Regions from separate parts of the Gordonibacter sp. RACS_AR68 genome, predicted to be linked through region 1. Evidence: predicted binding sites of a transcription regulator. Region 1 holds the regulator's gene; each other region holds the start of a gene.
The links. The regulator HrcA, encoded in region 1, represses chaperone genes, less so after heat shock. The targets are predictions, from matches to a motif close to TNTTAGCANNCNNNNNNNNNGNNTGCTAANA.
Positions count from the first base shown of each region.

Region 1 (10,503 bases):
CCGTGTTCACGCACTCGGCCGCGAACACGGCGGCGATGCAGAGGATCACCGCGGCCCACGAGGCCCCGTCGATGCGCAGTGCGAAGCCCAGCGCCACGGCCAGCACGGCTATGCCCAAGTGTATCTTCATGTTGCGCTGCGTGCGCACGGCATAGGCGATGCCGTCCCACGCGCACTTGAACGCGCAGACGAGCGAGAAGCGCGAGCGGGCGCCCTTGTCCGCGTCGTTGCGCACGAAGCCCTCGCCGCAGCAGGGGGGCTCGTCGCGCGCGTCGCTCCCGCCCCTGTCGGGAACGTCCACGAGATCGTCCTCCACCGCCGTTTCCGCAGCCACGCCGCCTCCCCGCCTCTCCGCTACACCGTGCGCTTCGACCACGCCTCGAGGATCTCGGCCTCGCGCTTCTCCATGACCTCGGCCTCGTCGTCGGCGATGTGGTCGTAGCCGCAGAGGTGCAGCAGGCCGTGCACGAGCAAGAGGCTGATCTCCTCCTCGAACGACGTGCCGAACTCGCGTGTCTGGCGGGCGGCCACGTCGGGCGCGATGATCACGTCGCCCAGCTCGTAGACGGGGTCCTCGGCCAGGGTCATGGCCGACAGGTCGTCGTCCACGCCGTCGCATTCGAAGGACAGCACGTCGGTGGGGCCTTCCTTGTGGCGGTACTTCTCGTTGAGCGCGGCGATGGCCTCGTCGGTGACGAAGCTCACGGACACCTCCGTGTTGAAGGGCTTGTCCTCGCGAGCGAGCACGAACTGCGCCAGCTCGTGCAGCGGCAGCTTCTCCAGCTCGTCTTTGCGGTAGTCGTAGTTGATCTGGATGTCCATGTTGCTATGCCTTCCTGGTGGCCTCGTCGTAGGCGGACACGATAGCCGCCACGAGCGAGTGGCGCACCACGTCCTTGCCCGTAAAGTCGCAGAATGCGATGTCGTCGATGCCCGAGAGGATGCCCCGCACGCCCTTGAGGCCCGAGATGCCGCGCGGCAGGTCGAGCTGGGTCACGTCGCCCGTCACCACCATCTTCGAGCCGAAGCCCAGGCGCGTGAGGAACATCTTCATCTGCTCGGGCGTGGTGTTCTGCGCCTCGTCGAGGATGATGAAGCTGTCGTTCAAGGTGCGCCCGCGCATGAACGCGAGCGGGGCGATCTCGATGACGCCGCTCTCGATGAGCTGGGTGGCGCGCTCCATGTCGGTCATGTCGAACAGCGCGTCGTAGAGCGGGCGGATGTAGGGGTCCACCTTCTCCGTGAGGGTGCCGGGCAGAAAGCCCAGGCTCTCCCCCGCCTCCACCACGGGGCGCGTGAGGATGATGCGGCCGACCTCCTTGCGCTTGAGCGCTGCCACGGCCATGGCCATGGCGAGGTAGGTCTTGCCGGTGCCCGCCGGCCCGATGCCGAAGGTGATGGTGTGCTCGCGGATGGCGTCCACGTAGCGCTTCTGGCCTGCCGTCTTCGGGCGGATGGCCCGTCCGCGGTACGTGAGCAGGATGTCCTCCCGCAGCGCAGCGGGGCTGAACTCGGCCGTGCGCAACAGGTCGATGGCGTGGCGCACGTACTCCAGCGTGGGCTCGCCGCCGCCTTCCACGAGCTTGATGAGGTCGGAGAACAACGCCGTGAGCGACTGCACCTCGAGCGGGTCGCCCTCGAGCACGATGGTGTCGCCGCGCACGGTGATGCGCGAGGCGAACGCATCCTGCACGACATGGAGTATCTCGTCGGCCGGCCCGACGATGAGCGCCATGTTCACGCTCTGCGGGGCCGTGAGGGTGATTTGCGTCTGGTCTGTCATGGGGGCATTGTACCACGTACGGCTGCGACCGGCCTCGATGTCATCGAACCGACAAGGGAATATAGTGCAGGTGCCCAAATGAGCAGCGGCGGGCATGGAAACGTCGCCGAGAGGGCCCGGAGCGCAAGGCGGGCAGGAGAGGCGGAGAAACGCTTGCAGGCCGTTCGCCGGCGAGCGCGTCACGCGAGCCGGTAGGCCCACAGCGCCTTCGTCTGGCCGAGCACCGCGTCCACGTTCCAGCTCCGGTTCGAACGCTCGGCCGAGTACGGGTCGTTGACGGTAAGGTTTCCCGCGTCGTCGATGCCCGTGACGACGAAGAAGTGCCCGTTGTCGGTGAAGTCGCCGGGCCCGACGTTGCAGATGAGCACGGCCCCGCCCTCAAGCGCGGCGCGCACGCTGGCCGCGTCGGCAGCGACCTCCTTGCAGGAGAGGCCGAGCGAAGCCGCCTCGCTGACGAGGAACGTCGCGTCGGTGCCGTCGAACTGCGTCTCGTAGCCGCCCTCGCTCGCGCGCCTGCCCATGTCGTAGGGCGAGAGGTCGCCTTTGCCGGTGAGGCCCTGGTAGACCATGGCGAGCGACGTGGGGCAGCAGCCTGTCAGCGCGAACGCCGTGGAGCTGTAGACGGTGGATCCCCAGCGGGCATCCCACTGGTAGAGGCGCGGCACCTGGCCGGAGGCAGGGTCGTCCGTGCCGAGTGCGCTCTCGGCGGGGTAGGCATCGGGGAACGTGCGCACGAAGGGCAGGGCCTCGGGCTCCGTGGCCGCCAGCTTGAGCAGCTTGTACTGCACGGCCGCCCCGTCGACAGCGTAGGCGTCCGGATGGGCGGCGATCCATACGGCGTCGTCGCTCGTCTCAGCCGCCTGGACGAGCCGGGCGGCCAGCTCGTCGCCGAGCACGGCCTTGAGCTCGCCCTCGTCGATGGGATCGCGCGGCGCCTGCTGCTGGACGGGGGCCTGGTCGGCCTCGTCCGGCACCGGCGCCGCCTCGCCGGCGGCCATGCAGCCGCGGACGCCCGCGACGAGCGCGATGACGAGCACGACCGCGACGACCGCGATCGCGAGGCGCTTGGGCCCGACGGCGCGCACGAGGTTCGTCGCAGCCTCGGAGAGGGCGAAGAGGGGCTCCGGGCCGTGCGCCTCCGACGAGCGTCGATTGCCCGTTCCGGGACGGCTCGAACGGAGGCGGCCCGAGCTTATCGGCCCATGCGCGTCGGGCGCATCGGGCGCGACGCTCTCGCCGCGTGAAGCGGGCGCCCCTCCGCGCATGCGGGCCTGGCGCTCCTCGAGCCTCCTCCGCGCCCGCTCGCGCGCCTCGTCATCGGCCATCGGCGCCTCCCGTCCTCTCCCGGTCATCCGGGAAACCATATCACACCTGATCCTATGGGGGAAGCTTCCCACACGCACGCCATATGGCAGAATGCGCGGGCAATGGAGCGGATCGGGGCATCGGCCCACGCCGGTTCGCAGAGGCCCGTCCGCGTTCGTTTCGGGGAGGGCAAGCACCGCGAATGGTAGGAAATCACCGAATTCGGAAGTTGAGGGCGACCCGAAGTCGCCGAAGCGGAGGTTGAGCCGGAAAGGAGGAATCGCGACCAGGCACTATGCCGGAAAGCGCTTCCCGAAGCCACCGAGACGGGGCATAGTTTTCCGAATTCGGTGATTTTATGCCGTTCGAGCGCGCATCCGAGGCGAAAGGCCCGGTCGATCCAGGCACCGGGCGCACAGGCAGCGAGCCGATGCCCGAACGAGCCTGCGCCGGGAGACGCCGTGCTACATCGTCGCCTTCACGAGCGTGCCCAACGGGGCCCCGACGGGAGCGGGCAGCTCGAAGTAGCTTTCCGACATGGCCACGCCACCTTCCTCGACCAGCGCGAGCTCGACGGTTCCCACGCGGCGGGCGCGCTCGGACGCGCGCAGCTCGTCGCCGAAGGCGCGCAGCGCGGCGGCTCGGGCCGCCTTGACCTCGGTAGGCACCTGGTCGGCTCGCGCGGCGGCGGGCGTGCCGGCGCGGCGCGAGTACGGGAAGGCGTGTATCTTCGCGAAGCGGCAGGCGCGCGCGAGGTCGAGCGTCTCCTGGAACTCGGCGTCGGTCTCGCCCGGGAAGCCCGCGATGATGTCGGTGGACAGCGCCAGCTCGGGCACGGCGGCGTAGAGCCGCTCCACGAGCGCGCGGAACCGCTCCGCGTCGTAGGGGCGCGCCATCTCGCGCAGCACCTTCGAGCTTCCCGCCTGCAGCGGCAGGTGCAGATGGCGGCAGACGCGGCCGTCGGCGGCGGCGAGGAGGTCGATGAGCGCGTCGTCCACGTCGCGCGGCTCGACGCTCGAGATGCGAAAGCGCACGGGGAGCGCGCCGGGCTCGTGCAGGTCCGCCGTCTCGTCGAGCAGGCGGCGCAGCAGGCCGGCCAGGCGCGTCGCGGACGGGTCGCGACGCCCACCGTCGCAGTACGAGCCCAGGTTGATGCCCGTGAGCACGATCTCGCCCGCGCCCGCCCGCGCGTACGCCGCGCACTCGCGCACGACCTCGTCGGCGGGGCGGCTCGTCGCCCGGCCGCGCGCCACGTGCACGATGCAGTACGTGCACGCGTTGTCGCACCCGTCCTGCACCTTGACCCCCACCCGGGTGCGGAACCCGGACCCGATATGGAGCAGGGGGGCAACGTCACCCTGCTCGATGGGAGCGCACGCAGTTTCGGAAGCCCCGCGCGCCGCGCCGCGGGAAGGGCCTGCGGGCCCCTCGGCTTGCACGGCGGAGACGTTGGCGGGATCGGCAGGCTCGCCGGCCGCACTGCGGGAGGAGCAGGCCTCGCACCAGTCCCGTATCGCATCGGCGAGCTGGGCCTTCCCCACCACGGTGACGCGGGCGTCGAGAGCCTCGTAGAACACCGCATCGATGGCGGCGGCACAGCCGGTGACCAGGACGCGGGCGCGATCGTTCGCGCGCAGGGCGCGGCGCACGGCCTTGCGGGTCTTCTTCTCGGCCTCGCCGGTGACCGTGCACGTGTTGACCACGATGAGGTCGGCTTCCGCTTCGGGCGTCTCCACGCCGCACGCGGCGAGACGCGCCGCCGCGTCGTCCGACTCGACGCGGTTCACCTTGCACCCCAGGTTGACGACGGCGAAGTTCATCGCGCGCCCGCCCTCGCGCGACGCTCCAGCTCGTACAGCACGAGCGCGGGCGCCACGATGCCGGCGGTCTCCGTACGCAGGATGGACGGGCCGAGCGACACGAGCGAGGAGCGGGGGTTGCAGGCCGAAAGCGCCTCCACCTCACGCTCGGTCAGGCCGCCCTCGGGCCCCACCACCACGGCCACGCGAGCGCCCTGCGCCGCCGGGCCGCCGCCGAGCGCACGGTCGAGCGCGACGTCGAGCCGCGACGCGCTGGGAGCCTCCTCCCAGCACACGAGCACCGCCGCGGCCGTCTCCAGCAGCGCGCACGTCTCCCCCAGGCCCGCCGGCTCCCGCACCTCGGGCACGGCCGGCTGCCCCGACTGCATGGCCGCGCTCTTCGCGATGGCGCGCCAGCGCCCGGCCTTCGCCGCCGCCTTCTTCGCGTCGAGCCGCACGACGGAGCGCTCGCATGCCAGCGACACAAACGCCGCCACGCCCAGCTCGGTGGCGTGGCGGATCACCGTCTCCATCTTGTCGCCCTTGGCCAGGCCTTGCACGAGCGTCACCGACGGGCCTGCGTCCGCGCGCTCGAAGCGCTGCGCGATGCGCACGAGGGGCACCTCGCCGTCGAAGGACACGATCTCGCAGGCGAAGTAGTCCTGCGCGGCATCCACCACCGCGATGCGCTCGCCCGGCGCCAGCCGAAGCACGCGCGCATGCCTCGCGTCGTCCGCCGCGAGGCGCAGCGGGAACGACTCGCCAACCTCGTCGGCGAGCACCTGCTCGTCGAGGTAGAAATGCTGAAGGGACATCGCTCGCCCGCTAGTTGAAGGCGTCGCGCAGCTTCTGCAGGGGCGTGCGCTCGTCGGAGACGTCCTCGCCCAACTCCTCGGCCAGCTGCTCCAAGAGCTCGCGCTGCCTCTTCGTGAGCTTCTTGGGCACCACCACGTTCACGTGCACGAACATGTCGCCGCGCGCGTCGCTGCGGAACTTCGGCATGCCGAAGCCCTTCACGCGCACCACCTGCTCGTTCTGGCAGCCCTCGGGTATGCGCACCTGCACCTTCTCGCCCTCGAAGATGCCGTCGATCTCGATCTCGGCTCCGAGGGAGGCCTGCACGATGGACACGTTCGCCCGCGCGTGCAGGTGATCGCCGTCGCGCTCGAAGAACTCGTGCGGCTGGATGCGCACCGTGACGATGAGGTCGCCGGGCGCCGCGCCCTGCATGCCCGCCTCGCCGAACCCGGACAGGCGCAGCTGCTGCGAGTCGCGGATGCCCACCGGCACCTCCACGGTCACGCGCTGGCGGTCGGGCACGCGGCCCTGGCCCTCGCATTCCGGACACGGGTTCTCCACCGAGCGGCCCGTGCCGTTGCAGGTCTTGCACGTGGTGGCCGTCTGCATGTCGCCGAGGAACGTGTGCTGCACCGAGACCACGCGGCCCTGGCCGCCGCAGTCGGGGCAGGTGATCTCGCGCCCGTCGGGGCCGAGGCCCGAGCCGTCGCAGTCGGGGCACGGCGCCAGGCGGTCGTAGACGATCTCCTTCTTGGCGCCCGCGGCCACCTCCTCCAGCGTGACGCGCAGGCCCACGCCCATGTCGCGGCCCTCGCGGCGCTGCTGCTGGCGCCCGCCCGCGGCCCCGCCGAAGAACGAGCTGAAGATGTCGCCCATGCCGAAGCCGCCGCCGAACAGGTCCTCGAAGTCCACGTAGCCGCCGCCCCCGTAGGGGTTGCCGCCGCCCGCCGCGCCCGGTATGGTGCCGAAGCGGTCGTACTGGGCGCGCTTGCCGGGGTCGCTCAGCACGTCGTACGCCTCGTTCAGCTCCTTGAACTGGTCCTCGGCGTCGGGCGCCTTGTTCACGTCGGGGTGAAGCTCGCGCGCGCGGCGTCGGAACGCCTTCTTGATCTCGTCCTCCGTGGCGTTCTTGGAAACGCCCAGAACCTCGTACAGATCCTTGGCCATTGCTCTTGCAGTACCTTCCTCGTTTGACGGCGCCCCTCGTGCGGGCGCCGTGCAAGCCCTATACGTCCTGAAGCGCCGCGCTCGCGATGCGCACCGCCCGCAATACCTTCGAATAGTCCATGCGCGTGGGCCCGATGACGGCCACGACGCCGGCCGACTCCCCGCGCCCGTAGCGGCTGGCCACCACGGACACGCCGGCCAGCTCCGCCGCGTCGTTCTCGCGCCCGATGCGCACGCTGGGCGTGCCGTCGCCCTGCCGCACGGCGTCGTCCAGGATGTGCAGCATGACCGTGTCGTCCTCGAGCACCTGCATGACGGGCAGCAGCGCCTGCGACTGGCTGAACTCGGGCTTCGTCAGAAGCGAGCTCACGCCCAGCCGATGGGCGCGCGACAGCTCGCTCTCCTGCAAACACGACAGCACCTCGTCGAGCGCCATGCGCACGAGCGGGTCGCGGAACGCCTCGGCCATGCCCTGGCCCAGGCCGTCCTCGATCTGCTGGAGCGACTTGCCCGTGAACACGTCGCCCAGAAACGCCTGCACGCGCGCCAGGTCGTCCGAGGACACCTCCTCGGCGAACTCCATCTGGCGGTTGAACACCTGGCCGTCCTCGGTGACGAGCACCACGAGCGCGCGGTACGCGTTGAGCGAGATGAACGAGAGCTGCTTGATATGCAGGTTCAGAACCGACGGCGCCAACACGATGGAGAGGCAATCGGTGATGCGCGTGAGGGCCGACGACGTCTGCTCGAGCAGCGCGTCGAGCTCGCTCGCGCTGCGGCGCAGCTCGTCCACGACGGGGCGGTAGCGCTCGTCCTCGCCCGCGAGGTCGGTGGCAAGCAGGTTGTCCACGAACGCGCGGTAGCCGTGGTCGGTGGGGATGCGCCCGGCCGAGGTGTGCGGCTGCGTGATGTAGCCGCCGTCCTCGAGCACCGACAGCTCGTTGCGCACGGTGGCCGGGCTCACGCCCAGTTGGTAGCGCTCCGTGAGCGTGCGCGAGCCCACCGGCAGGGCGCACGCGACGTATTCCTCGATGAGCGCGGCCAGCACCCGCTGCCTGCGATCGGATAGCACGCCTCTCCACCTTCCTCTCTCGCTTGACCGGTCTCCGCCGCGCGCCCGAGCCGGCTTTCGGCACGCACCCGCGGCAGCGCCGCTCTGACGAGTCGGCGCCGAGCACCTATTTTAGCAGCCGATGCAAGAGAGTGCTAAGAAAAGCGAAGGAAATGTGCATATGGGCGGAGCCGGGCGGCCGGGAGGAGCGCGGGGAAGGGTCGCCGGCGAAGGCCCTACGCCAGGTCGAACAGCCTTCCGTACAGCTCGTTGCCGCACAGCCAGCCGCGATCGGTGGGGCGCCAGCGCCCGCCTTCGTGCACGACGAGGCCCTCCCCCTCCAATTCTGCGAGCACGGCGGGGGCGTCGGGCAGCAGGACGGCGGCGCACGCCACCTGCTCGTCGGACACGCCGCAGGTCATGCGCATGCCCAGCATCAGGTCCTCGGCGGCCATGCCGCGCGCATCCAAGTCGTCGGTCACCCGCCCGTCCTGCACGCGCATGCGGCGCTCCGCGTTCTGGGTCATCGTGGCCGCCGAGCGGCCGAGCCCCAGGTACGGCACGCCCGTCCAGTACGCGATGTTGTGGCGGCACGCGAAGCCGGGGCGGGCGTAGCTCGCCACCTCGTAGCGCTCGTAGCCGGCCTCGGCCAGCACGCGCGCGGCGATCTCCATGTGCGCGGCCTCCACGTCGTCGTCGGGCTCTTCCAGCTCGCCGGCGAGCACGGCGGCATCGAAGGGCGTGTGCGCCTCGATGGTCAGCGGGTACACGCTCACGTGCGCCGCGCCGAGCGCCGCCGCCTCGCGCACGCTTGCCTCGAAGCTCCCGGCGCTCTGGCCGGGGATGCCGCACATGAGGTCCACGCTCACGTTCTCGAAGCGCGTATGCGCCGCCTCGATGGCGCGGCGCGCGTCGTCGGCCGAATGGGCGCGCCCGAGCGTGCGCAGCACGTCGTCGTCGAAGCTCTGCACGCCGATGGACAGGCGGTTCACCCCGAGCGCCCACACGTCGCGCACCATGCGCTCGGTCAGGCTCTCCGGGTTCGCCTCCATCGTGCACTCCACCTCGGGCGTCAGGTGCATCGACAGCGACAGCGTGTACAGCAGCATGGACAGCCGCGCCAGGCCGATGTGGCTCGGCGTCCCGCCGCCCGCGTACACCGTCTCGAGCGCCCCGAGCTCGCCCTCCTTCGCCTTGCGGCGTATCTGCAGGCAGAGGTCCTCCACGTACGCGTCGATCTCCGGCGCGTCGGCCGGGACGGCCGAGGTGGCGAAGTCGCAGTACCCGCACCGCCTCACGCAGAACGGAAGGTGGAGGTACAGGGCGCGATAAGGGTCGTGCGGCATGGTCTAGCCCTCCTGTTCATGCTCGCCCAGCAAGGCGAGCAGCTCGTCGAACACGCGGTCGAAGTCCTCGACGGACACGCAGGCGTTGATCCTCGCGCGCGCCGCGGCGGCGCCCGGCAGGCCCGCGAGGTACCACATGGCGTGCTTGCGCATGCGCACGATGTTCTTCCCCTCCCGCTGCGAGAGCAGCCGCGCGTGGCGGCGGGCCATGGCGATGCGCTCGCGGGCGCCGGGGGCCGGCGGCTCGGCCGCGCCCGCGAGCGCGGCCTTCGCCTGGGCGAACACCCAGGGGTTGCCCTCGGCGCCGCGGGCGATCATCACCGCGTCGCAGCCGGTGCGCGCCGTGAGCGCCACGGCGTCGACGCCCGTGCGAACGTCGCCGTTGCCGATGACGGGCACGCCCACGGCCTCCTTCACGCGCGCGACGACGCCCCAGTCGGCGCTGCCGCGGTAGAGCTGCTCGGCGAAGCGGCCGTGCACCGCGACGGCGCACGCGCCCGCGTCCTCCATGCGGCGTGCGAAGTCCGGCGCCGTCTCCTCGCCCAGGGCCCAGCCGCGGCGGAACTTCGCCGTCACGGGATGCGACACGGCCGAGCGCACGGCGCGCACGATGGCGGCGGCCAGCCCAGGGTCGCGCATGAGCGCCGAGCCGTCGCCCTTCGACACGATCTTGCGCGCAGGGCAGCCCATGTTGATGTCGAGGTACGCCAGCGACTCCCCCATCTCGTCCTCGATCCAGGCGGCCTGCGCGGCCATGGTGTCCGGCTCGTGGCCGAACAGCTGCACGGCCACCTGGTCCTCGCCGGGCGCGAGGTGCAGTAGATGGCGCGTCTTCTCGTTGGCGTAGGAGAGCCCCTTCGCCGAGACCATCTCGGTGAAGGCGAGGTCGGCTCCCTGCTCGCGGCAGAGCGCTCGGAACGCCTCGTCGCTCACGCCCGCCATGGGCGCGAGGAGAAGGCGGTGCTTTTGGAAGAACTCGTGCATATCCTGCTTCCTTTGCCCGCGTTTTCGTCACGGCATGTCGAAAAACGCGCGGTTTGGCAATTGCGATCCATCGTCGAAAAAACCGACCTGGGATTATAGCGGTATCCTGTAGCGAGCACGCTTCGAAACGCGCTTCTCGATTGCCAAACCGCGCGTTTTTTGGCAGGAAGGGCGTTCGGGCGCGGCATGCTCCCGGCACCGTCGCCCTTGCGAGAAAGCGTCGCGCGCGGCCTTGCGGCTTCGGCGGCGCAACCCGCCCCGGAATGGCAG
Region 1 covers NZ_JAIPUP010000003.1:37,349-47,851, forward strand. Annotated here, with positions in the region: gene K9U15_RS07360 (diacylglycerol kinase family protein) at 1-334, opposite strand, end outside; gene ybeY (rRNA maturation RNase YbeY) at 355-822, opposite strand; gene K9U15_RS07370 (PhoH family protein) at 827-1,783, opposite strand; gene K9U15_RS07375 (C39 family peptidase) at 1,963-3,108, opposite strand; gene K9U15_RS07380 (MiaB/RimO family radical SAM methylthiotransferase) at 3,553-4,908, opposite strand; gene K9U15_RS07385 (16S rRNA (uracil(1498)-N(3))-methyltransferase) at 4,905-5,702, opposite strand; gene dnaJ (molecular chaperone DnaJ) at 5,713-6,852, opposite strand; gene hrcA (heat-inducible transcriptional repressor HrcA) at 6,911-7,924, opposite strand; gene hemW (radical SAM family heme chaperone HemW) at 8,140-9,249, opposite strand; gene dusB (tRNA dihydrouridine synthase DusB) at 9,253-10,233, opposite strand.

Region 2 (10,503 bases), on a different contig from region 1:
CGACCCGGCAGCTGGCGTGAAGAGCAACGCACCGGCCAGAAAACGAAGCGGGGCGGCCCATCGGCCGCCCCGTTCTCCGAGTTAGGGATACGCTGGCCGGGCGCGTAAGCGCCCACAGCGTCTCAGGTGGTTCCGGCGGCCGGGCGGCTGCCGGAACCGGGGGGGTCTTACATCATGCCGCCCATACCGCCGCCGGCACCGGCCATGGCAGCCAGGGCCGCCGGATCCGGGTCCTTCGGGATGTCGTTGATGGTGGCCTCGGTGATGAGGATGAGGGCCGCCACGGAGGCAGCGGACTGCAGCGCGGTGCGCGTGACCTTGACGGGGTCGTTCACGCCCATTTCGATCATGTTGCCGTACTCGCCGTTGGCGCAGTTCAGGCCTTCGCCCTTGCCCATGCCCTTCACGCGCTCCACCACGACGCTGCCCTCGAAGCCCGCGTTCTGGGCGATGGCGCGCATCGGGGCCTCCAGCGCCTTGCGGATGATGGCCACGCCGACTTCCTCGTCCTTGTCGACCGACGCGATGTTGTCGAGCGCGGGCAGCGCGTCCACGAGCGCCACGCCGCCGCCGGCGACGATGCCCTCTTCCACGGCCGCGCGGGTCGCCTGCAGGGCGTCCTCGATGCGGGACTTCTTCTCCTTGAGCTCGGACTCGGTCGCGGCGCCCACCTTGAGCACGGCCACGCCGCCGGACAGCTTCGCCAGGCGCTCCTGCAGCTTCTCGCGGTCGAAGTCGGAGTCGACGCGCTCGAGCTCGGCGCGGATCTGGTGGATGCGGTCCTCGATGTTCTTCTTGTCGCCGGCGCCGTCCACGATGAGGGCGGTGTCCTTCGTGACCTTGACCGTCTTGGCGTGGCCCATCATGTCGATGGTGGCGTCGGCCATGGTCATGCCGAAGTCCTTGTCGATGACCTGCGCGCCCGTGACGGCTGCGATGTCCTCCAGGATGCGCTTGCGGCGGTCGCCGAAGCCGGGGGCCTTGATGGCGACGCAGTTGAACGTGCCGCGCAGCTTGTTCAGCAGGATGGTGGCCAGGGCCTCGCCCTCCACGTCCTCGGCAACGATGAACAGCGGGCGGCCGGAGCGCATGACCTCCTCCAGCAGCGGGACCATGTCCTGGATGCTGGTGATCTTCTGGTCGGTGAGCAGGATGTAGGGGTCGGAGAGGACGGCTTCCATCTTCTCCATGTCGGTGGCCATGTACGGCGAGATGTAGCCGCGGTCGTACTGCATGCCCTCGACGATGTCGAGCTCCAAGTCGAACGAGGCGGCGTTCTCCTCCACGGAGATGGCGCCGTCGTTGCCCACTGCGTCCATGGCCTCGGCGATCTTCTCGCCGATCTCGGCGTCGCCGGCGGAGATGGTGCCGACGTTCGCGATCTGCTCCTTGGTGGACACGGGCGTCGCGTCGGCCTTGATGGCGTCGACGATGGCGTCGGTGGCCTTCTGGATGCCGCGGCGGATGCCCAGCGCGTCGGCGCCGGCCGTCACGTTGCGCAGGCCCTCGGACACGATGACGTCGGCCAGCAGCGTTGCGGTGGTGGTGCCGTCGCCGGCCACGTCGTTCGTCTTCACGGCAACCTCGCGGACCAGCTGGGCGCCCATGTTCTCGATCGGGTCCTCCAGCTCCACTTCCTTGGCCACGGTCACGCCGTCGTTCGTGATGGTGGGGGCGCCGTAGGACTTCTCGAGCGCCACGTAGCGGCCCTTGGGGCCGAGCGTCACCTTGACGGCGTTGGACAGCTTGTTGACGCCGGCCGCGAGCGCGCTGCGCGCGTCGGCCTCGAACTTGATCTCTTTAGCCATAGTGTGCCTATCCTTTCAGCGTTAGCTTGGGTTGCTTCGGTTTACGCGAACACCGCGTACAGGTCGTCGGCGCGCAGGATCATGACGTCCTCGCCGTCGACGGTGATCTCGGTTCCGCCGTACTTGCCGTACAGGACCTTGTCGCCTTCCTTGACCGGCACGGGAATGAGCTTGCCGTCCTTGTCGAGCTTGCCCTCGCCCACGGCCAGGACGGTGCCCGTCTGGGGCTTCTCCTTCGCTTCGGTAGCGAGATACAGACCGGATGCCGTCGTCTCCTCAGCCTCGTCCTGCTTGATGATGACGCGATCACCCAATGGTTTCAAGTTCATAACGTAGCCTTCCTTTCGTCCGTCTCTTGTCCGAAACTGGTTGTAGCACGTTTGCTATTTAACCACTCCGTTGCGGTGACTGCTAGCACTCATGGGTAACGAGTGCTAAACATTGCGTTATCATAGCAGCCTCGTTAGCGAATGCAAGCAAAATTGAGGAAATCTCAGTGCCCTTGACTGAGGTTTTGCATAATCGCCACAATTCGTTCGATGGACTCCTGAAAGTTTTTGTGCTTTTGCACAAAAACGGTCTGGGGAGTGGCCGGCGAGGCGGGCGCGGGACGGCGCGGGCGGGGTTGCGAAGGGGCGCGGCGTAGCGCTGCAGCACAGACGCGGGCGGCGCTTGCAGGGCGGCGGGAGCGGGAGCAGGACGATTCTGCAGCGCGAACGAGGCGGCGCGGGCGGGGTTGCGAAGCGGACGCGAGGCGGCAGCACGATCGCTTCGCGGCGCTGCGGTGCAATCGCCGACCGACGGGCGCGGCCGCACATGCCGCCGCGCCGTGACCGATGCTAGCGCTCGCCCGGCCTCACGAGGCCGCCCTCGTACGCCCTCACCACCAGCTGTGCGCGGTCGTGGGCGCCCAGCTTCGCCATGATGCGGGCGAGGTGCGTCTTCACCGTGGCGGGCGAGATGAACAGCTCGGCGCCTATCTCGTCGTTCGTCATGCCGCGGGCCACCTGTACCAGTATCTCGCGCTCGCGCTCGGTGAGCGCGGAGAACGCGCTGCCGCCTTCCCCTGCGGCCACGCCGGCACCGGCCGCAGGGCGCATGCGCACGAACGTCTCCACCAGGCGCCGCATCACCGAGGGCTGGATGAGCGCGTCGCCGGCCGCCACCACGCGCACGGCGGCGGCGATGTCGTCGGGCTCGGCGTCCTTCAACAGAAAGCCGCCCGCCCCGGCCGCGAGCGCGTCGTAGACGTACTCGTCGATGTCGAACGTGGTGAGGATGAGCACGCGCACGTCGGCGAGCGCCGGATCGCCCGTGATGGCGCGGGTGGCCTCGATGCCGTTCAGGTGCGGCATGCGGATGTCCATGAGGACCACGTCGGGCACGAGGCGGCGAGCGAGCTCCACGGCCTCCTCGCCGTCGCGCGCCTCCCCCACGATGGAGAAGCCGTCGTACGAGGACAGGATCAGGCGGAACCCGCTGCGCACGAGGTCCTGGTCGTCGGCCACCACTAAGCGCAGAGGACGCTCGCCCGCCGAGCGGACCGGCACCTCCCCCGCCGCCGAGCGCGCCTCTCGCAGATGCCTCTCGATCATGACGCCTCCTTCTCCGCTCCCAGGGGAATGCGCGCCTCCACGCGGAACCCGCCGCGCGGGCGCGGGCCGGCTGCGAACGTGCCGCCCAGAAGCCCCACGCGCTCGGCCATTCCCGCAATGCCGTGGCCGCGCCCGTCCGTCTCGGCCGCCGCGCCCCTGCCGTCGTCCTCTACCGACAGGTTCGCGCCTGTCGGCCCCGTAGCCAGGCGTATCGTCGCCGCATGCGCGCCGGCGTGCCGCACGATGTTCGTCGCGGCCTCGCGGGCGATGCCGTACAGTGCCACGTCCACGAACGCCGGCACGGCGGCGCGGTCGTACCCGCCCGCATCCAGCGCCACGTCCACGCCGGCACGGCGCAAGTAGGCAGCGAGGTCGTCCAGGCGCTCGGTGCCGGCCGTGGGTTCCGTCTCGGCCGCGGGGTCGCCGGCTCGCAGCACGCCTATCATGCCGCGGATCTCCTCGAGGGCGTCCTTCGCCGTCGTGCGCGCAGCGGCGATTGCGAGCTTTGCCGCCGCCGGGTCGCGGTCGACCAGGCGCTCGGCCGCGGCCGCCTGGATGCTCACCGCGGAGAGCGAGTGCGCCGTAATGTCGTGCACCTCGCGGGCTATGCGCACGCGCTCCTCCTCCACGCGCCGGGCCGCCTCCTCCTCGCGCGAGCGCTCCGCCTCGAGCGCGCGCCGCTCCGTCTCCGCCACGTAGGCGCGGTGCGTGCGGTATGCGTAGCCCGCGAGCGCCGCAGCCGCCAGGAGCGCGACGTTCTGGAAGCGCGTGAAGAAGGCGAGGCTCGCCGTGCGCGAGGGCGCGTCGGCGAACAGCACGCCCGCCACGGCCAGGGCGACGGCGACGGCGGCCTCCGTGCGCCCGCGCTCGCAGGCGATGGTGTACAGCGCCACCACGGGGCCCACCACCGTGAGCGAGAAGCCGCGGAACGCGCTCTGCAGCCCCAGGAACGTGATGAGCACGAACAGGAACACGGGCCATGGGAACCGCCTCCGCGCCGCGAGCGGCAGCGTGGTCAGCGCCAGCGCCACGAACACCGACGTGTCGGGCACGACGTTCACGATGCCCAGGTACTGGCGCAACTCCAGGTCGGGGATCACGATGGACGAAGCCGTGAGCATGAGCTGCCCGCAGCCGAACAGGAACGCCGCCAGCATCACGGCGACGTCGACCGCCCAGTCCTTGGGCGCCATCGGGCGGTTGTTCACAAGGAAGTTCTCCATGTCTGCCATGGTACGCGACCCGGCCCCGCCGCGCCATACACCAACCGAGGTAATTGGAGTATCCGAACGCGCCTACCGGGAGCCGGGAGCCTCGCCGCCGCCGTCCGCGCCGCGCTCTTCCTCCACGAGGTCGATGAGCTGCTGGCGGGTGTGGACCTCGAGCTTGGCATAGATATTGCGCACATGGCTGCGCACGGTGTTCTCGCTGACGTACAGCACGCCGGCGATATGAGCTTTCGTGCGGCCGCGCGCCAGATAGCGCATGATCTCCGCCTCGCGCTCGGTGAGGTTGCCCGCTGCGGCCACGGCCGCGCATCGCGCATCGAATGCGTCATCGCCCTCGGCCGCCGCGATGGCCGGGGCAGGCGCCGCCACGGCCGCACCCGCCGGCGCCGAAACCGAGCCCGCCGCATCCGCATCGCCGCGCCGTCGGCGGCGCCGGTCGCGCGACACGAGCACGGCCGCCAGCGACAGCGCGTAGATCACGGCCATGATGACCACCAGGTAGCGCATGAGGTGCTCGCTCTCGCCGAACAGGCCGCCCGGCAGCGAGCCGATGGCGTACCCGCCCAAGAGCGCCGCGGCCAGGCAGACGCGCGCAAGGCACGCGGCCGCCCCCATGAGAACGTAGGGCGACAGGTTCCGCACGTGCGCCGTCTCGGCCACCACATACGTGATGAGCAGCGCGATGAAGTAGTAGCCGCCCAAGAGCACCGTGCTGAAGAAGAGGTTGAACTGCTCGCCCAGAAACGGCAGGAACACCAAGAGCGAGGCGATGATGGGCATGAGCACGCGGAACGCCGTGGACACCCGCGGGATGCGCTGCACCACGAACACGACGACGCAGAACGCCAAGATGCCGATGAGCATGCCCACCCCCGACACCGAGCCCGACCCGGCGAACGTGACGGACCCGGCCAGCATGAAGCTGTTGAGCAGCCCGATCACGGCCTCCATGACGCAGAACGCAACGAGCGAGTCTCCCAGCTCCAAGAACGCGTCGCGGTACGATCCGCGCGGCGCGGCCTTCAGATGCCCGCGCGCCGCCTTGCCCGCGCAATCGCCCGCCGCGCCTTTTCCCACCGCCATCGTCACGACCGCGCCGCCTGCCCTCGCGCCCGCCGCACCCGTGCGCAACGCGCGCCGCACGTACCGCGCGCACAGCACCATGACGACCAGGGCCGCACAGCTCGCAGCCGCCCGCGCGCCGCCGGACAGACCCGAGAGCACCGACGACGTCACCATGTTCACCAGCATGCTGAGCGCGATCTGCGTGACGATGGCGCGCGGCTCCTGGCAGGCCAGCACCTCCACCCACACGAGCGACAGCATGACCGACGCCGCCCCGAGCAGCACGCCCGGCACGATGAGCGCCAGATCGGATGGCATCCATGAGAAAACGCCGAACAGGGCGCACAGGCTCGCCGCCACGAACAGCGCCGCGGGCGCCACGTAGGGCATGGACAGCGGGCCCAGCCGCCCGCGCAGCACCAGCGCGATGACGGTGACCGAGCACACGACCACCGAGCAGGCCACCACCACGTTGAAGAACAGGTCGGGGACGAACAGGAACGGCGCCTCCACCGAGGCGAACGCCGACAGGTAGGAGTTGGCGTTCACGCCACGGAACAGCCCGTAGCCCACGATCACCACGAGCGAGAACAGCCGCGGGTCCACCGCGCGCGGCGAAGCGGCCGGCGCTGCGCGCCCCGACCCCTCTGCGCTCGACGCGTGCCCTGCGGCGCGCTTTCCCCTCCCCGCATTCATCATGCGCCCATGATACCGGAAACGCCTGCACGTGCGAGAGGCGAAACCGCAGGATAACGGCAGCAGAAGGCAATATAGCCCGAAACGGACGGTGACGGGGGCGGCCCGCGGACCTAGAGTGGGGGCATCGTCGCGAGGACGATCGACAGGGATTCCGCCTTGCGCCCGGCAACGACCGGCGCAAGGCGGACAAGCAGAGGGAACAGGGAGGATTATTATGGAGAGCAGCATGAACCGACGCAACTTCCTCAAGGCAGCCGTGGCTTCGGGTGCCGTGCTCGTGGCTGGCGGCGCGCTGGCCGGCTGCGCGCCCAACGGCGGCGGCAAGGGCGGCAGCGCGAGCGAGGGCGACGCCGTGGTGGGCACCGCGCCCGTCAACTTCACCGAGGAGACCGACGTGCTCATCCTGGGCACGGGCATCGCCGGCATGTCGGCGGCCATGGACCCGGTGGAGGCGGGCCACAAGGTCATGCTCGTAGACAAGCTCGACCGCGTGGGCGGCGAGAGCTTCATCGCCTGCGGCGTCATGAACGTGGCGGGCTCCAAGATGCAGAAGGACGCCGGCATCGAGGGCGACCCGGAGACGAAGTGGCAGGCCTACGCTCCCATTCTGGAAAAGAAGGGCGAGACCGATGACATGGACTACAAGCACAACGTCTACGTCTATCAGACCGAATGGGCCGACCGCGTGGCATCCGACTACGGCGCGGTGTTCCAGCCCATCACCGACTACATGGACACGGGCGCGCCCACGTCCATGCTGCTGCCCGGCAACGGCATCGGCGACATGCAGGCCGTGCTCACGCCGCTGCAGAAGGGCCTGGAGGAGAAGGGCGCCACGTACAAGCTGAACCTGCGCGCTACGAACTTCATCGTGGACGGCGAGGGCACCCCCATCGGCGTGCGCTTCAACGACGAGAAGAACAACAAGCCCGTCGACATCAAGGCGCAGAAGATCATCGTGGCCACGGGCGGCTTCTCGTGCAACCAGGAGATGGTGTCCGCCTACCTGCCCAGCCAGCAGCGCCTCGGGCCGCTCACCGTGCACTCCATGGGCGAAGGCCACCAGATGTGCCGGGCGCTGGGCGGCGTGTACACGCACATGGACATGGAGGCCAACCGCATGAGCGACCTGGCCCAGGTCACGGTGTGGGGCTACTTCTCGCCACAGGTGCAGGTGACGCCGCAGGGCCGCCGCTTCATCAAGGAGGACCAGAGCCACGACTCGCCCGACAAGGCCGCCGAGCTCGAGCTGGGCTACTGGTGGACCATCTTCGACGACCAGACCATCAACGGCAGTCAGAAGTGGAACGTCGAGCTGAACATGAAAGGCAGCCCCGACCGCCTCGTGGGCCCGTGCGGCTCGCTCGACGAGCTGGCCGCGGCCATGGACGTGCCTGCCGGCACGCTCAAGGAGACGTTCGAGAAGTACGACGCCATGGTGGCCGCCGGCGAGGACACCGAGTTCGGCAAGAAGCTGTTCCTGAAGTCGCTCGCCGCGCCCTACTATGCCATGAAGCACTTCCCCTTCCGCTATAAGACGCACGGCGGCATGAAGATCACCACGGACAGCCAGCTCACGGACAAGGACGGCAACCCCATCCCCAACGTGTACTGCTGCGGCTCCACCGTCGCCGACAGCGGCAGCGACCTCTCCCCCAACGCCGGCAGCGGCCTGGTCAGCGGCAAGGCCGTCGTCGAGGCGCTGAAGGCGTAAACGAGGCGACCCTCCACCCCTCCCCAAGCGGGGCCCCGGCCGTTCCGGCCGGGGCCCCGCCCTCTCTCTACCTGCCGACCGAACGAGGCGCCCTTGCTCGTCTTCGGCAAAGGCGAGGTCGCGACCGCGGCGGGGAGGCCTGCAGCGAGTTCCGCACGAGCCGAACAGCCCAGCGGGCTGTTCGTGCGAGCCCAGGACTGCCCGAGCCGCAGGCCTCCCCGCCGCGGTCGCGACCATCCTTCGAGCCGAAAGCTACTTCCCCGCATCCCCCTCGTCGAGCGCCTTAGCCACCGCCCGTCCCACGATCAACCCGAACGCCCCGTTCGTCGCCAACCCCTCCACGCTGCCGGCCGCCACCGAGCCGCAGGCGTACACGTTCGCGATGGCTGAGCCCGCCGCGTTCAGCAGCCGGCCGTCGGCATCGGTGCGCACGCCGCCGCGTGTCTTGTAACGCACGGGGAACTGCTTGAGCGCGTAGTACGGCGGCTCGATCTCCTGCAGGAACGCCGTGCGGCCGAACGCATCGTCCTTGCCGGCGTCAACCGCCTCGCCGTAACCGTCGAACACCGCCTTGAGCGCTTCGGGCGCGATGCCCAGGCCGCCCGCCAGCGCCTCCACGTCGTCGAACGGCCCTGCCAAGCGCTTGGCGTTCTTCGTCGTAACCTGCGCGATGCTGCGCGCTTGGGCGCCGCTGGACAGCTTCTTGCCGAACAGCGTCCACCAGTAGCCCCGGTCGTCGGCCACGCAGGCATCGGCGGCGGCATTCAGGTCGTCCTCGCGCGCGAAGCGACGCCCGAGCGCATCCACGATGAGCACAGGGCCGAACAGGCCCCAGGCCGCAGCCTCGGGCAGGTCGCTCGTCAGGGGCGCGGCCTTGCCCATATCGCCCAGCTGGCCTCCCAGGTGAGCGCACAGCAGCTGGCCCTCGCCCATCGAGGCGGTGGTGTAGCAACCGATACGCTCCTGGGCAGGCACGTTTGCGTGTACGAGCGGCTGGCTCGAGGCGAACCCGCCGGTGGCCATGACCACGGCGTGCGCCCGCACGTCGGTGGCGGCGTCCGTCTTCGCATCGCGCAAGCGCATGCCGCATACCGCGCCGGACGCATCCACCACGAACGCCGAGGCGCGCAAGCCAGTGACGAATGCGGCGCCCTTCGACGAGAGCCCGTCGCGCAGCGGCGTCATGATGCTCTCCATGTCGCCCAATCCGCGCTTCGGCAACAGGATACGATCCGACGCGCCCGCCTTCACGTGGTCGCCGGGGTTCTCGAACTGGGCGCCGTACTCGTCCACCAGATGGTCGACCCATTCCGGCGCGGTCACGAACAACCGCTTGGCGAAGTCGAGATCGGTGATGCCGGCATCGGCGAACTCCTGGCGGCGTGTGTCCCATGCCTGCTCGGCCGTGGTTTCGATGCCGGCCTGCTTCTGCAACGCGCTGCCGGACACGTGCATGACGCCCGTGGACGAGTAGCTCTCGCCTCCCAGCAGCTCCAGCTTCTCCGCGATCATGACCGAGCGCCCAGCCTCGAGCGGCGCCATGGCCGCTGACAGCCCGGCGATGCCGCTGCCTACCACGAGCACGTCCACGTCGGACGAGAAGCTGACGTCGGGGTTCTCGAAGACGCGCGGCCCCTCTTCCTCCGAGGCGGCGGGGGCGAGCGGCGACGGCACCGCGCCCGACGAGCAGGCAGCCAAGCCCCCGCCCGCCGCGACGACGGCACCCGCACCCACGAGTTTGAAGAATGCCCGACGTTCCATGAGGCGGCGGCTCCTTTGATGGGAATTGCAGTTCATTACCGGATGCGCCGAGTATAGTGACCGCACGGGCGGGCGCGGCAGGACGACGGAGGGTTGTCACGCAATCTTCGCAAGGAAGCCGCCAAGGAATAAAGGCGTGGCGCCCCTTTACGCGTAGAAGGCCGCGTCGGGGAACGGGGGCTCCAGCGCGCGCTTGAAGGCGGTGGCGCGCACGGTGGACAGCACGCGCTGGACGGTGGCGGCGTCGAAGCCCTCGGCAACGAGCCGGTCGGCGCCTAGGCCGCGCTCCACGTGCGCCAGCAGCAGCGCATCGAGCGTGGGATAGTCCAGCCCCAGGCTCTTCTCGTCCTCCTGGCCGGGCGAGAGCTCGGCGCTGGGCGGCTTCGCGAACACGCGCTCGGGCACGGGCGGCACCGCGCCCGCGGCCTCGGCCTGGACGTTCCGCCAGCGGGCCACAGCGTACACGTCGGTCTTGTACAGGCCGCCGAGGGGGGCGAACGCGCCGGCCGTGTCGCCGTAGAGCGTGGAGTAGCCCATCATGGCCTCGCTCTTGTTGCTCGTGTTAACCAGCATCCAGCCATGTGCGTTCGACAGCGCCATCAGGCATACCATGCGGCAGCGCGCCTGCGTGT
Region 2 covers NZ_JAIPUP010000006.1:74,317-84,819, reverse strand. Annotated here, with positions in the region: gene groL (chaperonin GroEL) at 168-1,808, opposite strand; gene groES (co-chaperone GroES) at 1,850-2,137, opposite strand; gene K9U15_RS12235 (response regulator transcription factor) at 2,648-3,403, opposite strand; gene K9U15_RS12230 (sensor histidine kinase) at 3,400-4,626, opposite strand; gene K9U15_RS12225 (helix-turn-helix transcriptional regulator) at 4,699-6,393, opposite strand; gene K9U15_RS12220 (FAD-dependent oxidoreductase) at 6,611-8,110, shown strand; gene K9U15_RS12215 (FAD-dependent oxidoreductase) at 8,363-9,871, opposite strand; gene nadE (NAD(+) synthase) at 10,019-10,503, opposite strand, start outside.
Region 2: the regulator HrcA is predicted to act here: its motif matches at 2,218-2,248, upstream of groES (co-chaperone GroES).

Region 3 (10,503 bases), on a different contig from region 1:
GGCGCGCAGCGGCCACACGCTCATGCGCCAGCGCGAGAAGGAGCTCGCAGGTAGGAGCCGGAGCGTCCGCAGCCGGGGCGCCCGCAGGGCGCCCCTTCGCGCCGGAGGCGCGAAAATGGCCGTGCAGGTTGGCGTAGTAAGTCAGCGAGAAGCCCCCTGGTGCCCGAGATTGGCGGGATCGCGGAGGTGAAGCGTACTTCGGTACGCGAACCTCCGGGATCGCGGCAAGATCGGGTGCCAGGGGGCTTCGCAGCGTCGAGTCGTTCCGGCGGCCGGCAGGCCGTCGGAACCTGATTACATCAGCTTCGCGACGTTCTGGGCGAAAGCGACCGGATCGTCGATGGGCATGCCCTCAACCAGCAGCGCCTGGTTGTACAGCAGGTCGGCGTAGAGGCGCACCTTGTCGGCGTCACCGGCCTCGTGGGCGGCCTTCAGCGTGTCGAACACCGGGTGCTTGGCATTCAGCTCCAGCACGCGCTGCGACTTCACGCCGTCGGGGCCCTCGGGGCCCTTCGACAGCACGCGCTCCATCTCCAGCGACACGGGGCCCTCGGTGGTCACGCACGCAGGCGCGTCGGTGAGGCGCGCGGACACGGCCACCTTCGTCACCTCGTTGCCGAGCGCGTCCTTCAGCGCCTTGAACAGGTCCTCGTTCTCCTTCGTGGCCTCTTCGGCTTCCTTCTTCTCATCCTCGGTGGCGAAGTCGAGGTCGCCGGACGCCACGTTCTTGAGCTCCTTCGCGCCCTCGCCGTCCTCGTTCGCACCGTAGTCGCGCATGGCGGTGAAGCAGAACTCGTCCACGTCCTGCGTGCACAGCAGCACGTCGTACCCCTTGCCCAGCACCGTCTTCACGATGGGCATCTTGTTCAGGCGCTCTACCGAATCGCCGGCGGCGTAGTAGATGGCCGGCTGGTCCTCGGGCATGGCCTCGAAGTACTCGGCCAGCGTGACCAGCTTGTCCTGCTTCGCGGAGTAGTACAGCAGCAAGTCGGCCAGCGTGTCCTTCTGCGAGCCGTAGCTGGCGTAGATGCCGTACTTCAGACCGCGGCCGAAGTTCTCGAAGAACGCCTCGTAGCCTTCGCGGTCGTTGTCGCGCATGTCCTCGAGGTCCGACGTGATCTTCTTCTCGATCTTCTTGGCGATGGCGCGCAGCTGGCTGTTGTGCTGCAGCGTCTCGCGGCTGATGTTCAGCTGCAGGTCCTGGCTGTCCACCACGCCGTGCACGAAGTTGTAGTAGTCGGGCAGCAGCTCCTCGCACTTCTCCATGATAAGCACGTTGGAGCTGTAGAGCGCGAGGCCCTTCTGGTAGTCGCGGCTGTACAGGTCGAACGGCGCGCGGCTCGGCACGAACAGCAGCGCGTCGTAGGACAGCGCGCCCTCCGCGTGCACGGAGATGGTGCGGGCCGGGTCGGCGAAGTCGTGGAAGTCGGTCTTGTAGAACTCGTTGTACTCCTCCTGGTCGACCTCGGACTTGCGGCGCTTCCAGATGGGGATCATGGAGTTCACCGTGTCGAGCTCCTGGTAGTTCTCGAACTGCGGCACGTAGTCGTCGCCGGCATCTTCGGGCTTGGGCAGCTCGCGCGACTTCGTCACCTCCATGCGGATGGGGTAGCGCACGTAGTTGCTGTAGCGCTTGACCAGGTCTTTTAGGCCGTACTCGGACAGGTAGCCGTCGTAGGAGTCCTCGTCGGTGTTGTCCTTGAGCGTGATGATGACGTCGGTGCCGTGCTCGGCGCGCTCGGCCGGCTCGATGGTGTAGCCCTCCACGCCGTCGCTCTCCCAGGCCCAGGCCTCGTCGCTGCCGTAGGCCTTCGACACCACGCGCACGCTCTTGCCCACCATGAACGAGGAGTAGAAGCCCACGCCGAACTGGCCTATGATGTCCACGTCGTCGCCCTGCACCTCGTCGTTCTCCATCTTGAACGCCATGGAGTCCGAGTGCGCGATGGTGCCCAGGTTGCGGTCGAGCTCGTCCTTCGTCATGCCGATGCCGCTGTCGCTCACGGTGACGGTGCGGGCGTCCTTGTCGAAGCTCACCTGGATGGCAAGCTCGTCCTTGGAGAGCTCGATGGACTTGTCGGTGAGGCTCTTGAAGTAGAGCTTGTCCACCGCGTCCGACGCGTTCGAGACGAGCTCGCGCAGGAATATCTCGCGGTTCGTGTAGATGGAGTTGATCATGAGGTCGAGCAGCTTCTTGCTCTCTGTTTTGAACTTGCGCATGGCGGCGTCGCTTCCTTTCGGGTACGTTCCTTCGTCAAGCGGTCGGACTGCCCTGTGTGCTAGCAGTCCAAGCCTTCGAGTGCTAAAACGAGATTTTAGTACGACGCGGGGCGATGTCAAGGAGGGTGGGCGGCAATTCCAAACAACGCCTAAGCGGCAGAGGAATACCGCCGAGAGACTGCTGATCCGCCCTGTGAAGCGCTCCGCAGGGCAAGCGCCCTCATATCCCCCGTTCGCAGACAAGCAGCCACTTGCCGCCGGTGGAGGCGGCATGGGGGCAGCCTATGCAGGAAGGCTCCGAGCAGCGCTCGGCCGAGGGCGGGGCGTCGTGGGCGGCGGCGCGCAGCGCGGCGACGCCGGGGAGCGCGACGACGCCCAACGCCGAGCTGCCGCCCAGCGCCGAGCCCGCGGCGTTGTCCGCAGCCTCCATCGCGCGCAACATCAACCCTGCGAATTGGCGCATGCCCCGTGCCGTGGGATGCGTGCCGTCCAAGGCCTCGTAGTCGCGACCGAGTGCGCGCACATCGGCCACGCGGCAGCCGTGTGCGCGGGCGGCGGCGCGGATGGCGTCGTTGTATGCGTCGAAGGGCACGCCGCGCAGGCGGTAGGCGAACGTGGAGCCGTCGCGGCCGACCACGCGACCGGGGCAGAGCGTGCAGCACCACACCTCGGCCTGCGGGTAGGCCGTGCGCAGGCGCGCGAGCATCGACCCGTACGCAGCTCCGAACCGCTCGACCGCATCGGAGGCGGCCAGACCGGGCTCGCGCTGCTCGCCGAGCGCGTCGACGTCCAGGCAGGCCGGCAGCGCGTTGCCCCGTCCGGCCGCCTGCGCGTCGGCGCCGCCCCAGCCGTAGTCGTTGATGCCCATGAACACGAGGACCGCATCGGGGGCCTGCCCGTCGCGCGCGAGGGCCGCGACGCGCTCCGCGCTGTCGCCGGCCGGGAAGCCCGCGCCCTCCACCATGCTGCCCGAGAACGACCCGTTCGCCAGAAGCTCGCCGCCCAGCGCGTCGACCACCTGCGCCCACCACGTGTCGCGCGCCTCGCGCACGCCCGTGGCAGCGCAGCGCTCGCCCTCGTAGAACACGCGGAAGCCCGTCGGGTTGCATCCCTCGAACGTGCTGATGGAATCGCCCAGAATGGAGAACCGTCGCTTTCCCGCCATCGCCTCGGCCATGATCTCGAACTCCCTCGTCCTCGGGCGCTGAGCGCCCGTCCAACAACCATCACGCATTATAAGGCTCTCGAGCCCGGCGCCCACGGTGCCCAGGCAACCGTTTCCGGACAAACTGCGCTAACCGGGCGCAAGCGCGCAGGAGCGCGCTATGGTGGAGCTGCACCGCCGCGCGATCGCCGAGGCAGCTGCGACCGACGCAACTGCCGCCGCCGCAACCGCGCCTCCAACCGCAGCCATCGAAGGAGTTTCCATGGGCCAACCGGAATCTCGCAACCTGCACCTGACCGTAGGGAGCCTGCCCGTAGACGAGACGGTCCGCCGCCTCACAGACGAGCTGGCGGCGCGGTCCATCCCCGTGTTCGCCACGTTCGACCACGCGCAGAACGCCGAAGGAGCGGGCCTCGACCTGCGACCCACCACGGTCGTGGTGTTCGGCTCGCCCCAAGTTGGCACCGCGCTCATGCAAGCCGACCAGCGCATAGCGATCGAGCTTCCCCTGCGCATCTCCATCTGGGAAGACGAGGCGGGCCGCACGCAGATCGCGTTCCCCCAGATGAAGGAGCTTGCCGCCCGCTATGGCCTGGGCGACCTGCCCGTCATCGCGAAGATGCAGCAGCTCCTGGAAACCTTGGCCGGCCAAGCCGCGAGCAACCGATAGGCCCGGTTGCGCCGACCGTGCCCACCGAGATTGCGGCGACGATGCTGCCTTGAGCCCGACGCGCACGCCAATCTGCACGCTTTTCACCGATTATTGCATCTTCGACACTGGCAATTCGCTCTTCGCATCCCGCCCGTGAAGACTTGCGAACATTTCCCCATGTCGCTGTTGCTCTGCTTCCGAAAAAAGAGCGCTCCGAAAGGCCCCGATGCAATAATCCGGTGATTACTGTGCAAAAACCGTCGTCTCGACCTACGCCATCCCCAGCCACACGGTGATCTTCGGCACGTAGCCCATCACGAAGATCACCAAGATGAGCGCGGGTATGCCGAACTTCAGCCACAGCTTCGACCAGCGCGGGAAGCGGATGCCCTTGCCGGTGTCGGCCTCGGCCAGGAAGTTATCCCAGCCCCAGCCGCCCTTCGTCACGCAGAACAGCACGTAGAACAGACTGCCCAGCGGCAGCAGGTTGTTCGACACGATGAAGTCCTCGATGGACTGGATGTCGCCGATAGCCGGAATCTGCACGCCAGCCAGCACGTTGAACCCGAGGGCGCACGGCAGGCTGAGCACCGTCACGATGATGGCCGTGCGCGCGACGGCGGTCTTGCGCGTCCAACCCCACTTGTCCATCGACCAGCTGATGAGATTCTCGAACACCGCGATGATGGTGGACAGCGCGGCAAAGCTCATGAACACGAAGAACAGCGCGCCCCACAGCTGCCCCATCGGCATCTGGTTGAACACACTGGGCAGCGTGACGAACACGAGCCCCGGGCCGCTGTCGGGCTGCACGGCGAACGCGAAGCACGCGGGGAAGATGATGAGGCCCGCCACGAGTGCCACGGCAGTGTCGAGGCCGCAGATGCGCAGCGCCTCGCCGGTGAGCGAGCGCTCCTTGCCGATGTAGCTGCCGAAGATCTCCATGGCCGAGATGCCCAGCGACAGCGTGAAGAACGCTTGGCCCATAGCCGCGTACACCGCGTCGCCGAACGTTGCCCATTGTTCGGCGGTCGTGGTGCCGGCGAACAGCTTGCCGAAGTCGGGGATAAGGTAGAACTTGAGGCCCTCGAGACCGCCCGGCAGCGTGGCCGCACGCACCACGAGCACCGCCATGATGCCCAAGAGGCAGATCATCATCACCTTCGTGATGCGCTCGACGCCCTTCTGCAAGCCCAGGCTGCACACGAGGAAGCCCAGCACGATGACCACGAGCATCCAGCCGACCAGCTCGGTGGGGTTCGCCAGCATGTCGTTGAACACGGCGCCGACGCCCGCGCTGTCCAGGCCGTTGAACGCGCCCGTGCCCATCTTCACCACGAACGACAGCATCCAGCCGCCCACCGTGGTGTAGAACATCATGAGCACCATGCACCCGATGTAGCCCCACCATGAGAACCAGTGCCACTTCCGCGAAGGCTGCAGCGTGTCGAACGCCACCGCCGAGCTCTTCTGGCTGGCACGGCCCACGGCGAACTCCATGACCATGACGGGAAGGCCCAGGATGACGAGGAACACGAGGTACATGAGCACGAACGCCGCGCCGCCGTACTCGCCCGTGATATAGGGAAAGCGCCATACGTTGCCCAGGCCGATGGCGCATCCCGCGGATATCAGGATGAAGCCCAGACGCGAGCCGAACCGCTCGCGCTTGGCGACGTCTGATCCGAGCTCGGCCGCTCTACTCCCCCGCACGGCCCCGCTCGTCGCTCCGCCTCTGTTTGGTTGGTTGGCCTCGGCCATGCCACACCCCTCCGAAAAAGTCTTGTACGATATTGCCCCCACGGCAAAACGTTGCAATTGTACAGCAAACAGGTCGGCGGAGCGCGCACGTTGCCTGTCTTTTGCGCGTCCTTGCGGCTTAGCGCAGCAGGCTCTAAGATATGCCCCGAGGCGAGTCGACCGAAAGGGGTGCGCCGTGAGGGAGTACGAGTACGTGAGCGTCGACTACAAGAAGCGTGAAGTAATCATGGTTGGATTCGGCATCTCGGAACACCGCGAGATCATCGATGATTACGCGGCGCGCGGCTACCGCCACGTCGGCTCCATCATCACCGAAGTCGACAGCAACGCCCGTATACGCAAAATCGACCTGGTCTTCGAGAAAGACGCGTAGGGGAGGCGCGACCCCCGACAAGCCGGCTAGCGCTCGGCAGGGGGCGCGTCGGTGAACATGGCTGCGGACGACGGGTTCGGCGAGGACACGGCGGCGGGTACGGGCGGCGCGGCCTCTGCCGCTCGCTTCCGCCTGCCCGCCCATGCGGCTTCAACGCCAATAGCAGCGATACCCGCCCAGATGAGCGCGAAGCAGATGCCGTGCGCCATGGTGAACTGCTCGCCGAAGAAGGCCACCGCCAGCACAAGCGCGATGGTGGGGCTGACGTACTGGATGAAGCCGATCACCGTGAGCGAGATGCGGTTGGCCGCCGCCGAGAACAGCAGCAGCGGGATGGCCGTGAGCACGCCGCAACCGGCGAGCAGCGCCATGTCGGCCACCGGGCCGGTGACGGCCATCGGGTCGGGCGTGGCGGGCACGAGCTGCCAGATCCACGGAGCGGCCGCGCCCACGATCAGGGCCACCGCGCCGATAAGCCCCGTGAGCAGCGACTCGAACGCCATGCCGGGCAGCGCCGGGTAGCCGCCCTTCTTCTTCACCGCGCCGTACACGCTGAACGTGAGCGCCAGCGCGAAGGCAATCCAGATGTCGCCGCCGTTCGCCACGATGAAGTACCCCACGCCGAGCGCCGCCAGCACCGTGGCCACCGTCTGCATGGGCGTCAGCCGCTCCTTGAAGAACACCATCCCAAGCACGATAGTGAACAGCGGGCACAGGTAGTACCCAATGCTCGTCTGCAGCAGATGCCCGCTGTTGGCGGCCCAGATGTATACGCCCCAGTTGCACGAGACGATGAGCCCCGAAGCCAGAAACGTGCGCACCGCGCGCGGGTCGCGGAACAGGTAGAGAAAGCGCGTCCGCTTGACCAGCACGCACAGCGCCACCACCGCCGCGCACGACCACACCATGCGCCACGCCAGCACCTCGAACGCGGGAACCGCCGACAGCAGTTTCCAGTACACGGGCATGACGCCCCACAGAAGGTAGCATCCGAGACCCTGGAGGAACCCCGTGCGGTCGGTCCGCCGACCGTCCCCGTTCGCGCCTTCTCCTACGCCTTCGTCCAAACCTGCCGTAGCCACCTGCTCGCTCAAAACACGCTCCTTGCCCTCGATCGATCCGCAGCATTATACCCCCGCTCCTTCGCACCCGCCCACGCTTTTCAACCAGCGAGGACATTGGCAGGGCAGGATGCCCCTTGGTTGCGGAGGCGCGAGGATGCCGCTGCACTGCGAGGCCGCCGCGGAGCGGCTGCCGAGCTGCGGGGACGCTGCGGGGTGCTACAGCGTTGCGAGGCGCTGTGAAGCCGCAGCACCCCGCACTGGCAGGAGCTTGCACCTCTGATGTTTCCCTCCGATTAGGAGCACAACATCAGCCACGGGAGATATAATCGTGAGTCTACGAATGGAGGACTGCATGCGGATCGTTCAAGCAGAAGACACCCGCTCAATTGAGCCGCTTCTCAACACCATCATCGAAGGCGACTGCCTTGAGAAGATCAAGGCCATCCCCGACGAATCGATAGACATGGTGCTCTGCGATCTGCCCTACGGGACCACCCAGAACAAATGGGACTCCATCATCAACCTCGATGTCCTCTTCACCGAATACCGCAGGGTGATAAAGTCGCGCGGCGTGATAGCCCTGACGAGCAGCGGCCTTTTCACCGCCAAGCTCATGCTCCATGCAGCCGACCTGTACAAGTACAAGTTGGTCTGGATCAAGTCGAAGGCGACCAATTTCCTCAACGCGAAGAAGCAGCCTCTAAGGAAGTACGAGGATATCTGCATCTTCTACCAATCGCAGCCGACCTACCATCCCCAGATGTCCCAAGGCGAATCGTACGACAAAGGGGTCCGCAAGAACCAGCTGACCGGAAGCTACGGCGACTTCGATCCCAAGCATGTGCAGAGCGACGGCAGCCGCTACCCAACGGACATCGTCTACTTCAAGACCGCCGAATCGGAAGGCCCCGTGTACCACCCCACGCAGAAGCCGGTTGAGCTGGGGAGGTACCTGATACGCACCTATACCGACCCGGGGGACGTCGTGCTGGACAACGCCTGCGGAAGCGGCTCTTTCTGCGTTGCCGCCTGCCTTGAGGGGCGCCGCTATATCGGCATAGAGAAGAACGAGGGCGTCGCCCGCTTCAAAAACGAGCCCATCGACTATATCGAAGTCTGCCGTCGGCGCCTCGAAGAAGCACGGTCCCGCATGGACGAGGAAAACGCGATCGCCTGCCCGGCCTCGTCATAAGCAACGAGGGACGAGGTTGAGCCTATGAGCGCCCAGAGCGTCCATGACAACGAACGGTCATACGCCATCGAGCTTATCAGCGCCATCAACGACCACCTCCACGGCAAGGACATGCACATCAAGCGGGCCGGCGGGGAGTCGACCATCAACGAGCACGGCCGCGTCAAGTTCCCCGACGTCCTGCTCTTCTCAGATCGGCAACGCTCGACCATCCTCCAGGGCTGGGAGATAAAGTGCCCCGACGTCAAGATAGACGACGAGGAGTTCGTCGCCGACGCCCACCGCAAGGCGGACCTGCTGGGATGCAATTCATGCATCCTGTGGAACTTCCAGCACGCCGAGCTTCATGCGAAGACGAAAGGGGGCTCCTTCGAGATTCTCGAATCGTGGACCATCTCGGAGCACATTACCGACAGGGCGTCGATCAACGCGTTCCAAGGCGAATGGATGGCGTTCCTCCACTCCCTCGTCGACAAGATAGAGCTCTTCATAGCGTCGGGAAAAATCAAGCAGCGGGAACTGGGCGAGGTCATCACCGACTCCATCATGCCCAAGATCATCAACGAAAACAAAGATGCCGTGGCCAGCGCACTCAAGAGAAGGGCCGCAGTCGATGCCTTGGTAGACATCGATATCGGATCTTGGTGGCGCACCGTGGCGAAGGAGTACACCCTCGACGAGGTGGACGCCTATCGCGCCTATGCGAAAATGCTCCTGATCGGCTGGCTGAACAAACTCCTCTTCGCGAACCTCATCAAGATCTACTACCAGGACGCACGCGAGGTCGAAAGCATTACGGAGGGATGCACGGTTGAAGATGCCGCGCGATGCTTCGCCCTCATTGCAAGCCGCTGCGGGTTCTACCACATCTTCAGCAGTCCCCCGTACTGCGACTCGCTGCCCGACGCCACCCTGTCCGACCTCGTGCAGTTCAACGGCCTGCTTCAGATGTGCGACCTTGAGCAGCTTGACAGCCGTTATCGGCACCGGCTGCTTGAAGAGAGCATCTCCTCGGCCAAGCGGCAGATCTCCGGCCAGTACCCCACCCCCGAGCCCCTCGCCAAGCTCATGGCCGAGCTTGGCGTGAGAAACGCCACCGGCCACGCATGGGACTGCTGCTGCGGAACGGGAACGATTGGCAAGGCCCTCTGGGAAAGGAAGATGAAGCTGACCGAGCCGGTGATGGACGATGCAGCCGACCGGGCTTACCGCACAACCTGGTTGTCGGACATCCACGATTTTCCCCTTCAGGTGGCCACGCTCGCCCTTTCCCCGCGCGAGCATGTCGATTCCCCTCTTCTGGTCTTCCAGAAAAACGCGTTCGAAATCGAACCGGGGTCCATGGTCGAGTTCATCGACCCTTCCACGGGAGAAGAAGTCGGCAAAGCCGTGCCCCGCTTCGACACCATTGCGAGCAACCTCCCCTACGTCGACTTCAACACCAAGGAGATCGGACGGTATTCCCAGATCAGGGACGAGCTCAAACAGGAGGCGCAGGCTGCGGGCATCAAGCTTCATGACCGCAACGACCTGTACTGCTATTTCTGCCTCTACCTTGAGCGCTTGCTCAACGACGGAGGCGCGGCATGCCTGCTTACCTCGAACACGTGGCTCTTCTCGCAAGCGGGGGTCAGCTTCTTCGAGATGCTTGCACTGAAGTACCAGATCGAAGGGATATTCGTTAACGGGCAGGCGCGCTGGTTCCACAAGACGAAAGTCATGAACGCGCTGTTGGTGCTCAGGAAGAAGAAGCCGGGCGACGTCACCGGAAACGTGCGTATGGGGGTTGTCCACGCGAGCATTGGCGACCTCGACGACCCGGCGAAACGATCCGCGATCGTGGCGAGCATCCTTTCAGGCGGCGACCGCAGCGCCCTCGTAGCGCAGCATCGCTACTCCCTGGAGGACATCCGGCGCTTCCACGCATGGGGGATAACGCTGTACGCGCTCCGCTTCGGGATATCGTCCCTGTCCCCGCTCACCGGGAAGCTTGTCCCCATCGGCTCTTTGTTCGAGGTTTTCCGCGGCGTCAAATCGGGGTACGACGGCGCCCTCTATTCGGACGACCCCTGCTTC
Region 3 covers NZ_JAIPUP010000001.1:180,468-190,970, forward strand. Annotated here, with positions in the region: gene htpG (molecular chaperone HtpG) at 295-2,220, opposite strand; gene K9U15_RS00765 (SGNH/GDSL hydrolase family protein) at 2,441-3,397, opposite strand; gene K9U15_RS00770 (DUF302 domain-containing protein) at 3,648-4,055, shown strand; gene K9U15_RS00775 (sodium-dependent transporter) at 4,308-5,798, opposite strand; gene K9U15_RS00780 (DUF4177 domain-containing protein) at 5,974-6,171, shown strand; gene rarD (EamA family transporter RarD) at 6,198-7,265, opposite strand; gene K9U15_RS00790 (site-specific DNA-methyltransferase) at 7,588-8,427, shown strand; gene K9U15_RS00795 (N-6 DNA methylase) at 8,452-10,503, shown strand, end outside.
Region 3: the regulator HrcA is predicted to act here: its motif matches at 2,278-2,308, upstream of htpG (molecular chaperone HtpG).